DNA from 2 places in the Kitasatospora sp. NPDC001132 genome. Region 1 is predicted to be linked to the other one. Evidence: riboswitches for the same ligand, from Rfam matches in the RefSeq annotation. Region 1 holds a riboswitch; the other holds the start of a gene.
What was found. A riboswitch is a leader RNA that binds a small molecule or an ion and turns the genes downstream of it on or off. The one in region 1 is predicted to bind cobalamin.
Positions count from the first base shown of each region.

Region 2: linked by a shared signal. The riboswitch ahead of ACWDBE_RS09760 (cobalamin biosynthesis protein) and the one ahead of ACWDBE_RS07925 (FecCD family ABC transporter permease) in region 1 are both predicted to bind cobalamin.

Region 1 covers NZ_JBSFKF010000004.1:221,298-225,876, reverse strand. The annotation lists gene ACWDBE_RS07935 (ABC transporter substrate-binding protein) at 1-352, opposite strand, end outside; gene ACWDBE_RS07930 (ABC transporter ATP-binding protein) at 382-1,191, opposite strand; gene ACWDBE_RS07925 (FecCD family ABC transporter permease) at 1,197-2,276, opposite strand; cobalamin riboswitch at 2,369-2,517, opposite strand; gene sodN (superoxide dismutase, Ni) at 2,606-3,001, opposite strand; gene sodX (nickel-type superoxide dismutase maturation protease) at 3,270-3,632, shown strand; gene ACWDBE_RS07910 (CGNR zinc finger domain-containing protein) at 3,691-4,272, opposite strand; gene ACWDBE_RS07905 (amino acid ABC transporter ATP-binding protein) at 4,408-4,579, opposite strand, start outside.
Region 2 covers NZ_JBSFKF010000005.1:273,887-278,465, forward strand. The annotation lists gene ACWDBE_RS09755 (cobyric acid synthase) at 1-1,188, opposite strand, end outside; gene ACWDBE_RS09760 (cobalamin biosynthesis protein) at 1,185-2,234, opposite strand; cobalamin riboswitch at 2,342-2,474, opposite strand; gene ACWDBE_RS09765 (alpha/beta hydrolase) at 2,846-3,952, shown strand.

The DNA of each region.
Region 1 (4,579 bases):
CGGCCTTGGCGTCCAGGGCGATCTCCTTGGTGAGCACCTTCTTGGAGAGCCAGGTGGTCTGCTGGTAGCCGTCCTTCCAGGCGACCTTGTCGATCTGCCCCTTGTCGTCGGGCATCACGTAGCCGGCCATCCGGTCGGCGAGGCCCAGGGAGAGCATCAGCTCGGTGATGTTGACGTCGTTGGTCACCACCCGGGCGGGCTTCCGGTCGAAGGTGAGCTTCTCGCCGCAGTTGTCCACCGCCACCGGGTAATGGGCGGAGGCGGTGGCGGTCTCCTTGGGGGCGATCTCGGCGCCGCAGGCGGTGAGTCCGAGGGTGAGCAGGGCGGTGGCGGCAACGGCCTTGGTGCGCACGGTGGTTCCTCTGGGCAGGGGAGGGCGGATCAGACGGGGTGGTCGAGACGGTCGAACAGCAGCTGGAGGGCACCGCTCTCCGGGTGCCGCACCGGGGTGGCCCGGACGCCGAACACCTCGGCCAGCAGGGCGGGTCGGAGCACCTCCTCGGGCGTGCCGGAGGCGACGATCCGGCCGGCCCGCAGCACGTACAGCAGGTCGCAGTGACCCGCCGCCAGGTTGAGGTCGTGCAGCGCGGTGAGCACCGTCGGGCCGGCCTCGCGGGCGAGCGCCAGCACCTCCAACTGGTGGGCGATGTCGAGGTGGTTGGTGGGTTCGTCCAGCACCAGCAGGCGCGGCTCCTGGACCAGGGCGCGGGCGAACAGCACCCGCTGCTTCTCGCCCCCGGACAGGCTCAGGAAGCCGCGCTCGGCCAGGTGCCCGGCCCGGACCTTGCGCAGCGCCTCGGCGCAGCGCTCCGCGTCCCCGTCGGTGGGGGCGCCGAAGCCGCGGCGGTGCGGCAGCCGGCCCATCGCGACCACCTCGGCGACGGTGAAGTCGAACTCGGCGGAGTGCTCCTGGGTCAGTGCGGCCACTCGGCGGGCCGTCTCGCGGGCGGTGAGGGCGTGCAGGTCGTCGCCGGCCAGCCGGACCGCGCCGCCGGCCGGCTTCAGCACCCGGTAGACGCAGCGCAGCAGCGTCGACTTCCCGCTGCCGTTCGGGCCGATGAGCCCGACCACCTGTCCGGCGGCGGCCGCCAGGCTCACCTCGTGGACCAGTCGGGTGCCGGCCGGCTCTACCGAGACGGCGTCGACGGCGAGGTCCTGGGCGTGCGCGGCCACGGCGGCCGCCTCGGTCACGTCGGTCACCGGGTGCCTCCGAAGGACTGGCCGCGGCGGCGCATCATCAGCAGGAAGGCGGGCACGCCGAGCACTGCGGTGAACACCCCGACGGGCAGTTCGGCGGGCGCCAGCAGGGTGCGCGAGGCGATGTCCACCCAGACCAGCAGCAGGGCCCCGGCGAGCGGGGCGATCACCAGCACCCGGCGGTGCCCGGCGCCGACCAGCATCCGGGCCAGGTGCGGCATCAGCAGCCCGACGAAGCCGATCGCCCCGCTGACCGCGACCACGGTGCCGGTGACGGCGGCGGTCACCACGAACAGCTCGCGGCGCAGCCGGTCCGGGTCCACGCCGAGCGAGGCGGAGGTCTCGTCGCCCATCGCGAGCGCGTCCAGCCGTCCGGCGGCGCAGGCCAGGTGGGCGAGGCCGGCCAGGACGGTGACGGCGGCGATCGGCACCGAGCCCCAGGTGGCGCCGCCGAGGCTGCCGAGCAGCCACATCATGGCGTCCCGGGCGGCCTCGCCGCGGTCGGCGGCGAAGACCATCAGGGTGGTGGCGGCGGAGAACCCGTAGGACAGGGCCGTGCCGGTGAGCACCAGGCGCAGCGGGGTGAGCCCGAACGCGGTGCGGGCGGCGAGGTAGACCAGCGTCATGGCGGCCAGGGCGGAGCCGAAGGCGGAGGCGGAGATCGCCCACACGCCGAGCGAGGCGAAGGCGCCGAACAGCAGGACGGCGTTGGCGCCGACGGCCGCGCCGGAGGAGATGCCGAGGACGAAGGGGTCGGCCAGCGCGTTGCGCACCAGGGCCTGGACGGCGACGCCGCAGGCGGCCAGTCCGGCGCCGACCACGGCGGCCAGTACGGTGCGCGGCAGCCGGATCTCCCAGACGATCGCGTACGCGGCCGCCTCGTCCGCCTCCAGTCGACCGCCCGTCAGCCCGGCGCCCAGCAGCCGCAGCACCCGGGGCAGGCCGAGCCCGGAGGAGCCGAGGGCGACCCCGCAGACCAGCGAGAGCAGGAGGGCGGCGCCGAGGCCGGCGGCGAGCGGGACGACGGGTGTGCGACGAGTGGGCGGGCCGACTGCACGGTCTGCGGGTGCGCGGTTCACGGGTGCGCCTTGCCTCGGGCCGGGGGTGCGCCGGGGCGGGCGCGGGCCGGGGCGTGCCGGGGCGCCGTTCCCCTCGCAGTCCACGGCGAGTTCTCGGGAGTTCGGCGGCCGAGGGTGATCGGGCTGGCGCGGCCGTACGGGCTGGTACGGGCCGTGCTCACCGTTGCGGGTCAGCGCCGGATTCACACCGGACTTCCCCCTCGGACGCCCTGGCAGCATAACAGCCACTCAGGGCAGGCAACCCTTACCGTTCGAGGATCGGGCGTGAACGCACGACCGCCCCCGTCCGGTGGTCCGGACGGGGGCGGTCGGGTGGCGACGCGTCAGGCTCAGGCCTGCTTGGTCTCCCAGAAGATCTTGTCGACCTCGGCGATCAGGTCCAGCAGGGCCTGGCCGGTGGCCGGGTCGGTGGACGCCTTGGCGGCCGAGGCGGCCTTCAGGGTGTCGTTGATCAGCTGGTGCAGCTGCGGGTACTTCTCGAAGTGCGGGGCCTTGAAGTAGTCGCTCCACAGCACCGAGATGTGGTGCTTGACGGCCTCGGCGCGCTGCTCCTTGATGATGATGGCGCGGGCGCGGAAGTGCGGGTCCTCGTTGGCCTGGTACTTCTCCTGGGTGGCCTTGACGGACTCGGCCTCGAGCTTGGCCTGCGCGGGGTCGTACACGCCGCAGGGCAGATCGCAGTGGGCGTGGGCGGTGGCACGCGGTGCAAACAGACGAGAGAACATGGGAGTCCTTCCTTAGATCGTCTTCCCGCGCCCGAGATTACCCTTCCGCCCGCCCGGTTTCGCGATCGGGCGGCGGGCCTAGGGCGAAAGACGGACCCGGAACCGGGGTATTCCGGACATCGGAGCGCTGACGGCCCGTACGGCAGACTGGGGTACGGGCGGAGCGGGAGGAGGAGTCGTGGCGCGGAGCACGCGACCGGAGGACGTCGGAGCCGGGGACCGGGGCGGCGTGCTGCCGTTCGGGCTGGTCGACGTGGCGGGGCCGTCGATGGTCCCGACCCTGCGCGAGGGCGACCGGCTGCTGGTCCGGTACGGCGCGCCGATCCGGCCGGGCGCGGTGGTGGTCTTCCGGCACCCGTTCCAGCAGGACCTGCTGGTGGTGAAGCGGGCCGCCGAGCGCCGGCCCAAGGGCTGGTGGCTGCTGTCGGACAACCGCCCGGTGGACAGCGACAGCCGCAGTTACGGCGCCGTCCCGGACGAGCTGGTGCTCGGCCGGGTGCTGCTGCGGCTGAGCCCGAGCCCGGCCTGGCTGGCGCCGGGGCGCCGGCTGGAGCGGCTGCTGCTCACCCCGCGGCTGGCCCGGGTGCCGGGCCTGGCCCGCCGGCTCGGCGCCTGGGTGGAGGAGGTCTGAGGCCCTGGGGCCCGGACTCCCGGGGCCTCGACCTCCCGGGGCCTGGGTTCGCGAGGGCCTAGGCCCGGCCCGCGGCCTCCGCCTCCTGGCGCTTGCGGGCCCGGTAGGCGGCCACGTTGGCGCGGGTCGCGCAGCGGTCCGAGCAGTAGCGGCGGGAGCGGTTGGTCGAGGTGTCCAGGTAGGCGTTGCGGCAGGGCGCGGCCTGGCAGATGCCGAGCCGGTCGGCGCCCAGCTCGGTCAGGTGGACGGCCAGGCCCATGCAGGCGACCGCGGTGTAGTGCGCGGTGGCGGTGGGGGAGTTGTCGGCCAGGTGCAGGTGCCAGCGCGGCCGCCCGGCGTCGTCCGGGTAGTCGTGTCCGGAGACCAGCGGGCTGACGGGGTACTCCATCAGCAGGCTGTTCAGCAGGTCGACGCCGCGGACCTCGTCGCCCTCGGCGGCGGCCTCGAAGACGCCGCGCAGCCTGGTCCGCACCGCCCGCAGCCGGGGCAGGTCGGACTCGTCGGCGAGGGCGGCGGCCCGCGAGGAGTCGGAGAACAGGCCGCGCACCGCCTCCACGGAGGTCAGCGCGTCGGTGCCGCGCTCGGGCTCCTCGGTGTTCACCAGCCGAACGGCGAGATCGGCGTAGGCGGCGAGCTCCACAGGGGTCCTTCCAGATTCGGTAACGGGCTGACTGCTTCCAGCCTATTACTCGTACGGCGTTCCGGCCTCCTTTCCCCGGCGGGAAAGGAGGCGGCGCCCGGCAGGACGGGGTCTGCCGGGCGCCGACGGTACCGCCTAGAGCACCTTGGACAGGAAGGCCCTGGTGCGCTCGTGCTGCGGGTTGGTGAGCACCTCGCGGGGGTTGCCGGACTCGACCACCACACCGCCGTCCATGAACACCAGGGCGTCGCCGACCTCGCGGGCGAAGCCCATCTCGTGGGTGACGACCACCATGGTCATGCCCTCC
Region 2 (4,579 bases), on a different contig from region 1:
GTGGTGGATCTCGTAGCCCTCGACCCGCTGCCCGTACGCCTCGCCGACCGGGCGGGCCAGCACCTTCTCGGCGCCGAACCGCACGTGCGTCGGCAGCAGCCCGAGGCCCTCGACGGCGCCCGCCTTCGACTCGACCTCGTCCACGATCGAGTGCGCCAGCATCTGGTAGCCGCCGCAGACCCCGAGGACCGGCAGGCCGGCCGCCGCCCGCGCCCGCAGGGCCGGCTCCAGGCCGCGCTCGCGCAGCCAGGCGAGGTCCGCGACGGTGGCCCGGGTGCCGGGCAGCACCACCAGGTCGGCGTCGGCCAGCTCCTCCGGCCTGGTCGCCCAGCGCACCAGCACGCCCGGCTCCTGCACGAGCGCGTCCACGTCGGTGAAGTTGGACAGCCGGGGGAAGCGCACCACGGCCACCCGCAGCACGTCCGCGCCGAGCGGCCCGGGCCCGTCCGCCCGGTCCACCACCGTGGACAGGTCCAGCGAGTCCTCGGCGTCCAGCCAGAGCCCGGGCAGCATCGGCAGCGTGCCCAGCACCGGACGGCCGGTCAGCTCGCGCAGCATGTCCAGTCCGGGTGCCAGCAGGCGCGCGTCGCCGCGGAACTTGTTGACGAACCAGCCCGCCACGTGCCGCTGGTCCTCCGCCGACAGCAGCGCCAGCGTCCCGTACATCGCCGCGAAGACCCCGCCCCGGTCGATGTCCCCGACCACCACCACCGGCAGGGCGGCGGCGGTGGCCAGGCCCATGTTGGCGATGTCGCGGTCGCGCAGGTTGATCTCGGCGGGCGAGCCCGCGCCCTCGCAGACCACCACGTCGTAGCGGCGGCGCAGGTCGGCCAGGCACTCCAGGGAGCGCTCCAGCAGGACGGGCTTGCGCTCGCGGTAGTCCAGCGCGCCCACCTCGGCCACCGGCCTGCCGAGCAGCACCACCTGGCTGCGGCCGTCCGCGCCCGGCTTGAGCAGCACCGGGTTCATCGCCGCCTCCGGCTCCACCCGGGCGGCCTGCGCCTGCATCGCCTGGGCGCGGCCGATCTCGGCGCCGTCGGAGGTGACGAAGGAGTTCAGCGACATGTTCTGCGCCTTGAACGGCGCGACCCGCACGCCCTGGCGGGCGAGCCAACGGCAGATCCCGGCCGTCACCACGCTCTTGCCCGCGTCCGAGGTCGTCCCCGCGACCAGCAGTGCGTTGCTCATCCCCGTCCCCTCATCCTCGGCAGCAGTCGCTTCGTCGGCACCCGTTCCGCGGGCACCCGTTCTGTCAGCGCCCGTTTCGCCAGCACCCGCAGCAGGACGTGCCCCGCGACCGTCGTACCCAGCGCCAGCGCGCCCACCCGCCGGGAGAGCGCGCAGGCCCGCTCGATGTCGTCCACCGTCACCGGCCGCAGCTCCGCGCCCAGTACCGGCCGGTTCTCCACGCGCTCGCCGTACCGCAGCGTCCCGCCCAACCGGACGCCCACCGCGCCGGCGAACGCCGACTCGGCCTGGCCCGCGTTCGGGCTCGGGTGCGCGGAGCCGTCGCGCCGCCAGACCCGCCAGGCCGTCCGCGGTTCGGGCGCGGCTGCCACCGTCAGCAGTGCCGTCAGCCGGGCGCCCGGCCAGCCCGCCAGGTCGTCCAGCCGGGCCGAGGCCCAGCCGAACCGGGCGTAGCGCGGCGAGCGGTGGCCCACCATGGCGTCCAGGGTGTTCACGGCGCGGAAGGCGAGCAGGCCGGGCGTGCCGGCCAGGGCGCCCCAGGTCAGCGCGTTGACCACGGCGTCGGCGGTGTTCTCCGCCACCGACTCGACCACCGCCCGGGCGATCTGCTGCCCGTCCAGCGCGCTCGGATCCCGTCCGCACAGGTGCGGCAGCCGTTCCCGCGCGGCCGTGAGGTCGCCCGCCGCCAGCGAGCGGCCGATGGTGCGCGCCTCCCGGGTCAGCGAGGTGCCGCCGAGCACCGTCCAGGTCGCGGCCGCCGCCAGCGCCGCCCGGCCCAGCGGGCGCCGGCCCACCGTACGGTCCAGGGCGAGTGCGCCCGCCGCGACCGCGCCCACGCACAGCGCCGTGTACCCGGCCCCGGCGGCGCGGCCGTCGCGCCACAGCCGCCGCTCCAGCCGGGTCGCGGCGCTGCCGAAGACGGCCACCGGGTGGCCCCGGCGGGGGTCGGCGAAGCGGGCGTCGGCGGCGTAGCCCGCGGCGGCGCCGAGCGCGAACGCGGCGGCGCGGGTCAGCGGACGGCGCGCGGAAGGCGCGGGCGGGATCATCGGTCGCACGGCGGAGGGCAGCTCGGGGTCGGGCAGGGCGGGGCAGCCTGCATCGCGTGCGTGTCCTCACTCAGGGTCCGCGCCCTGGATCGACGTGACGGCGGCGAGAGTCTCCTGGCTTCCGGGTCGAACGCACCCTCGGAGCCTTCCAGCGGCCGTCGACGGCCCGCCGTGGCGATGTTCCGAGCGTGCTCCCCGGTGACAGTGGCGGGACCGCGCCGGACTTCCACCGGCTTCCTCTCCATGCCTCCGTTTGGCCCCAGGATCCCATCACGGGCTCGAACCGGGAGTCAACCGAGGTCACGGAGGGGTTGGTCACACGCGGACGCCGCTGACGCCCGTGGGACCGGTCGGCGCTGCGGGCCGAGGACGGGGCCTGCCACTGCCTGCCCTCGTCCTCGTCCTCGGCCTTCGTCTTCCCGCCGGCCCGCCGTCCTCGCCACCCGTCCGCGGCGCCACCTCGGCAGAGCCAGGGCCGCCGGCTCCTCGGCAGGGCCGGTCCGCCGCCCGGGTGACCCGGACGGCCCAGCCCGGTGGCCGGGCGGGCGGGGCGCCGGTGAACTGGTGTCCGAACACCGTCCGGTCCGTGAGGCAGGAGAGCGGGGAGCGAAATGCGTTGGGGAACCGCAGCCGTCGTGGCGGCCGCCGCGGTCGGGGCCGCCGTGCTGGTGATCGGCCGTCGGGCATCCGAGCGGATGGTCCGTCCGGTGACCACCGTTCAGGAGTCCGCTCCGGTCGTGGTCCGCGGCCTCGCCCCCGGCCGGGTCACCTTCACCCGCGGCCCCGGGAGCCTGCGCCCCGGCCGCTGGGCGGTCGAGTGGGCGGACGGCGGTCACGCGGTCGTCGAGGAGATCCTGCACGGCGACGAGCAGGAGGTCACCCGCCGGCTGGTCCGCGCCGACCGGGGCACCCTCACCCCCGGCACCGAGGTCCGCTTCACCCCGCGGGTCCACCTCGGCGACCCCACCGAGGCGCTCGGCCTCGCCTTCGCCGACACCGCCGTCGACGGCGAGCTCGGCGCCCTTCCCGCCTGGCAGCTCGACGGCAAACGCGGCACCTGGGTGATCCTGGTGCACGGCCCCGAGGCCGACCGTCGGCAGACCCTCCCCGTGCTCCCCGTCCTCGACCGGCTCGGCCTGCCCGCCCTCGCCGTCACCTACCGCGGCGACCGGGGCGCCCCCGCCTCCCCGGACGGGCTCAGCCACTTCGGCGAGACCGAGTGGCGCGACGTCGAGGCGGCGATACGGCTGGCGCTGCACAGCGGCGCCGGCAACGTGATCCTCTACGGTTGGTCCCTCGGTGCGACCATGGTCCTCCACACGGCGGCCCGCTCCGCCTGGTCGCACGCCGTCCGGGGCCTGGTCCTCGACTCGCCCGTGCTCGACCGCCCGGCCTCCGCCCGCCGGGACGCCGCCCGCTCCGGCTTCCCGGGCGTCGCGGCGGAACTCGGCGCCCTCGCCGCCGAGGGGCGGACCGGCGTCGAGCTCGCCGACTTCGGCCGCATCGCCGAGGGCGCCGACCTGCGGGTGCCCACCCTCCTCCTGCACAGCCCCGAGGACCGGATCGCCCCCTTCGGCGCCGCCGAGAAGCTGGCCGCCGCCCGCCGCGACGTGGTCAGCCTCCAGGCCTTCCCCGGCGCCGACCACGCGACCCTCTGGAACAGCGCCCCCGAGCGCTATACCGAACTCCTCCGCCGGTGGCTCACTCCGTTGCTCTAGCCGCCTTCCGCGCGAGTCCTGTCGCGCGAGCCGTTCCGCGCGAGCCGTTCCGCGCGAGCCGTTCCATGCGACCCTTTCCGCGCGAGTGCTGCCGTACGAGCCGTCCCGCGTGAGCCCCCCTCTCCGCGCGGGGCGCTTTCGGCCGGGTCCCGTCGGTTTTTCCGTTCGGCTTCCCCCCGTCCACGAATGAACGTTTCTCCCATGACGTCGAGCGCGCACGAGAAGTCGGCCCGTCCGACTTCTCGTGCAGCACGATCCCCCAACCCCCGCCAGCCATCCGTCCGGATTCGGGCTGGACAGCCCGGCCGGAAGTCGGGGGGAGGGGATTGCCGGTGCGAAATCCGGCACGTCGTCAGGGGCAATAGTTGGTCCGATCCCTTACCCCCCACCCGTACGCACGGTGACCGGCCGAGTATTCCCGGCAACCGAGGCGCCTGGGATGGCATGGGCAGGCCATACGTTTCCGGCCAGGCGGTTTGCCGCTGTTGCCCGATCTTGCGGAGGTGCCGCCGCCGCTCGCCCTGTCGTACGGACAACCGGATGTGACAGAAGGCCGGTACAAGGGGAAGACTGCTCGACGTGACGTCTCGGAACCCGCGCGACCGTGATGCCCCGCTCCCGCCGACG